One region of the Methylobacterium sp. ARG-1 genome, then DNA from elsewhere that is predicted to be linked to it. Evidence: predicted binding sites of a transcription regulator. Region 1 holds the regulator's gene; the other holds the start of a gene.
What was found. The regulator LexA, encoded in region 1, represses DNA repair genes until DNA is damaged. The targets are predictions, from matches to a motif close to TGTTCNNNNTGTGTTCNG.
Positions count from the first base shown of each region.

Region 2: the regulator LexA is predicted to act here: its motif matches at 1,749-1,766, upstream of uvrA (excinuclease ABC subunit UvrA).

Region 1 is NZ_LHCD01000001.1:1,174-3,566, reverse strand. It holds gene AKJ13_RS00030 (ComEC/Rec2 family competence protein) at 1-828, shown strand, start outside; gene lexA (transcriptional repressor LexA) at 822-1,541, opposite strand; gene AKJ13_RS00020 (biliverdin-producing heme oxygenase) at 1,831-2,393, shown strand, end outside.
Region 2 is NZ_LHCD01000020.1:26,075-28,467, forward strand. It holds gene uvrA (excinuclease ABC subunit UvrA) at 1-1,604, opposite strand, end outside; gene AKJ13_RS18385 (cupin domain-containing protein) at 1,941-2,366, opposite strand; gene AKJ13_RS18390 (zinc-binding alcohol dehydrogenase family protein) at 2,377-2,393, opposite strand, start outside.

The DNA of each region.
Region 1 (2,393 bases):
GTGATCGGGATCCTGGCCTATCCCTTCGCCCTCGACCGGCCGGTCTGGTGGCTGATGGGGCAGGCGGTGGGCGGCATGCTGGCGATCGCCGAATGGATCGCCGGCTTCGATCGGGCCACCCTGGTGCTGCCGGCTTTCGGCACCGGCGCGCTGGTGCTGCTGGCGGCGGGGCTGCTCCTGGCCACGCTCCCGGTCTCGCGGCTGCGCTGGCTCGCCCTGCCGCCCGCCCTGCTGGGGCTCGGCCTCGCCGCGATGCCGGACCGCTTCGACCTCTATATCGACCGGCAGGGCGGCGGTGCGGCCGTGCGCGGGACCGATGGGCGCCTGGCGGCGCTGGGCAGCCCCTCGGCCTTCGTGCTGGAGCAGTGGCTCAAGGCGGATGGCGACGGCCGGTCGGCCAAAACCGTGATCGGCGGTGTCGCGCAGAGCGGACGCTGCGACCGTCTCGGCTGCACCGCGCGCCTGCCGGATGGCCGCGCCATCGCCCTGGTCCGCGACCGGCGCGCCTTCGCAGAGGATTGCGCCCGGGCGGCGGTGCTAATTACCCGGCTCGCCGCGCCGCCGACCTGCCACGCACCACTGGTGATCGACCGCCGGGCGCTCGCCGCCCACGGCGCCGTCGCCCTTCGGGCCGACCGCGAGGGATTCACGGTTCGCTATGCCCATGATGAGGGCCGCTCCGTTCCCTGGCGACCGTCCCCCGGTGCTGGGCCGTCACCGGAGCAGCGGACCGAAACGCCCGCTCCCGGCACCCCGATCCCGCCCGAGCCCGACGCTGCCGGTCCCGACGCCACGCCCGGCGACGCGCCGACCGAGCCGCTTCAGTAGCGGCGGACGAGGCTGACGAGCCGGCCCTGGATCTGGACCCGGTCGGGACCCAGCACGCGGGTCTCGTAGGCCGGGTTGGCGGCTTCCAGGGCGATCGAGGAGCCGCGGCGACGCAGGCGCTTCAGCGTGGCCTCCTCGTCGTCGATCAGCGCCACGATGATGTCGCCGGTATTGGCCGTGTCCTGCTTGCGGATCACCACGAGGTCGCCGTCTAGGATGCCGGCATCCACCATCGAATCGCCGCGCACTTCGAGGGCGTAATGCTCGCCGCCGGCCAGGAAGTCCGGCGACATGGTGATGGCGTGGCTCTGGTTCTGGATCGCCGAGACCGGCGTACCGGCCGCGATCCGGCCCATCACCGGAATCGAGATGGCGCGCCCGCCATCATCGATCATCCGGGTGGTCGCGGGTTGAGGCGGCAGCTTGGACTTGCCACCTTCGACCACGCTCGGGGTGAAGCGGCGGGGCTCGGCGGGCGGCGGGGCTGCCTGCGACAGGCTCTCGGGAATGCGGATCACCTCAATGGCCCGCGCCCGATTCGGCAGGCGCCGCAGGAAGCCGCGCTCCTCCAAGGCCGTGATCAGCCGGTGGATGCCCGACTTGGACTTCAGATCGAGGGCGTCCTTCATCTCGTCGAACGAGGGCGGGACGCCGCATTCCTGCATGCGGCTCTGGATGAAACGCAGGAGGTCCAATTGCTTGCGCGTGAGCATCGACGGGGGACTCGCGGCTTGGCGGACCGCATCGGCGCGGCCTCGGAAACAAATCACGAACACGTTAAACGTTCCGCAAGTGTTCCGCAAGCCTGATCCGGCCAAGCTTGATGGGCCGACGCGCCCTGTCGCGCAAGCCTGCGCACTCTGCCCATCGGCCTCACGGTGACCTGAATCGCATCGAATGGTCCGGACGCTATGAAGGTTCGTGCCGGACGGCGAGGTCCCGACCTCGCCCCGGACAGAATAGGCCTCGACCGCCTGGAACGGTCGAGTGCCCCATCAAGACATGGGTCGAATGGACGTCTCAACATCCGATATTGTCGAACCGGGCAGCCGCGTGAAGCGCCTGCGGTCTGCGACGGCAGCGGCCCATGATCAGCTCGACCGGCGGGTCATGGCACGCCAGCCCTTCGCGAGCCTCGAACGGTACGCGCTGTTCCTGCAGGTCCAATACCGATTCCATACACGCGTCGATCCGCTCTATCGCGACGGCGCGCTGGGCTTCGTCCTGCCCGATCTCGACGGGAGGCGCCGTCTCGCCCTGATCGCGCAGGATCTGCGCGACGTGGCCGGCCGGATCCCCGACGTAGCCGCGGAGGACGGGGACGCGATCGATCCCGTGGCCGGGCTCGGCTGGCTCTACGTCGCGGAGGGCTCGAATCTCGGCGCGGCCATCCTGATCAAGGAAGCCCGGAAGCTCGGCCTCTCGGAGGGCCACGGCGCCCGCCACCTCGCCGGGCATCCGGACGGTCGCGGGCTGCACTGGCGGCAATTCACCACCGCGCTCGACCGGATCGCGCTCGCGGGCGACGGCGAGGCCCGCGCCGCAGCCGGGGCGACGGAGGCGTT
Region 2 (2,393 bases), on a different contig from region 1:
GCCGTCAGCTTCTCCGGCAATTCGGAGAACCAGCGATGGGCCTCCGAAACGGACAGCGCCGTCACGTCGCCGATATCGGCCATGGCGACCTTCACGGCCAGCGCCTCGGGCTTCAGCCGCTTGCCGCCGCAGGACGCGCAGGGCGTCTCGCTCATGAAGCGGCCGATCTCCTCGCGCACCGCGTCGGACTCGCTCTCCTTGTAGCGGCGCTCCAGGTTCGGGATCACGCCCTCGAACGGCTTGTTGACCGCGTATTTGCGCAGCCCATCATCGTAGGCGAAGCGGATCGCCTGCTTGCCGGAGCCGTACAGCACGATCGCGCGCGCCGCCTCCGGCAGGCTCTGCCAGGGCACGCCGGTCTTGAAGCCGTAATGCTCCGCCAGCGCGTCCAGCGTCTGGCCGTAATAGGGCGAGGTCGATTTCGCCCAGGGTCCGACCGCACCGCGCTTGAGGCTGAGGCCGGGATCCGAGATCACCAGCTCGGGGTCGATCCGCATCTCATGGCCGATGCCGCCGCAGGTCGGGCAGGCGCCGAACGGGTTGTTGAATGAGAACAGCCGGGGCTCGATCTCCGCGATGGTGAAGCCCGAGACCGGGCAGGCGAAGCGCGACGAGAACGTGATCGTCCGGGGCTCCTCGCCTTCGGGCGCATCCGCAAACACGATCTCGGCGATGCCGTCGGCGAGCTCCAGGGCGGTCTCGAACGAGTCGGCCAGCCGCGCGGCGATGTCGGGCCGCACCACGATCCGATCGACCACCACGTCGATGTCGTGCTTGAACTTCTTGTCGAGCTTGGGCGCGTCGTCGATCGCGTAGTATTCGCCATCGACCCGCAGCCGCTGAAACCCTTTTTTTTGGTACTCTGCGATTTCCTTGCGGTACTCGCCCTTCCGGCCGCGCACCACCGGAGCGAGCAGATACAGCCGGGTCTTCTCCGGCAGCTCCAGCACCCGGTCGACCATCTGCTGGACGGTCTGGCTCTCGATCGGCAGGTCGGTGGCCGGGGAGTAGGGGATGCCGACCCGCGCCCAGAGCAGGCGCATGTAGTCGTAGATCTCGGTGACCGTCCCCACGGTGGAGCGGGGATTCTTGGAGGTGGTCTTCTGCTCGATGGAGATGGCCGGCGAGAGCCCGTCGATCTGGTCGACATCGGGCTTGGACATCATCTCTAGGAACTGGCGGGCATAGGCCGAGAGCGACTCGACGTAGCGGCGCTGCCCCTCGGCGTAGATCGTGTCGAAGGCGAGCGACGACTTGCCCGAGCCCGACAGCCCGGTGAACACCACGAGCTTGTCCCGGGGGATCGTCAGGTCGACGTTCTTGAGGTTGTGCTCCCGGGCGCCCCGGACCGTGATGACCCGCCGGTCGCCGGCGGCCGGCTGCGCGGCATCGAACAGGGCCTCCAGCTTGGCGTCGGTGGCGGCCTCCGCGGCCGCGCTCCGCCGGTCCGGCGCGGGGGCCTCGACCTTCTTGCGCGCGGGCTTGGCCGGCACCGCGTCCGCAGGCGCCTTGGCTGCGGAAACCTTCACGGGTGCGGGTTTGGGGGCGGCTTTGCTGGCGCCGCCTCGGGCTCCGACTCTGGTTCCGGCTTGGGCTTTGGCCATGAGGGCGGCGGTCTTTCGAGGGGTCGACGCGGTCGGGGCTGGCTTGCGCGCGGGTCAGCCGCCGCACCCGCTCATGTCGAGCCCGGAGCGGTCGACGGCAAGGTGGGGCCGGCGGGACGCAGGCCCGACATGCGAAACCCTTGCTAGAACGAAACGCGTACGCCGGCAACCGCCTCCCCGGGATGTGCTGTCCCCGAGCCGGAAAGTCGGGGTTTCCAAAGGGCCTGCGGCCCTTTGGGGGGGTGTCGGGGCCACGCCCCGATCATCGGGCGAAGCCCGACACCAGGGCTCCGCCCTGGACCCGCAAAAGGTCCCGGACCTTTTGAATCCGGGACTTCACGCGTCGGCGTTGCGCGCCATGAAGGTGGCGGGGGTGCCGTCCTCGGGGTTCACGAAGATGATGTCGGTGGGGGCCCGCCGCGGGGTGTCGATCGACAGGAACGTCACCGGCTCGTCCGGGGCGATCTCCGGCATCGCGTGCACCGTGCCCTTCTCGAAGAACAGGAGCTGGCCGGGGCCGAACGCCGTGAGATTCGCGGGGTCGCCCAGCCAGACGGTGCCGCGTCCCGACAGGCAATAGAGGTACTCGTCGCAGGTGGCGTGGTAGTGCGGCGGCGTCGGGCGGTAGACCCGGAACACCCGGGCGCTCGCCGCCTCCCGGTCGGTCAGGTAGGTGTCGACCAGGAGCGTCCGCGCGCTGTCGGGCAGGGCCGCCGCGAGCGCCGCCACGTCGAAGAGGCCGGTCCCCGCCGCGTCCGCCATCACGTCCTCCTCAATCGGAAAAGCCTT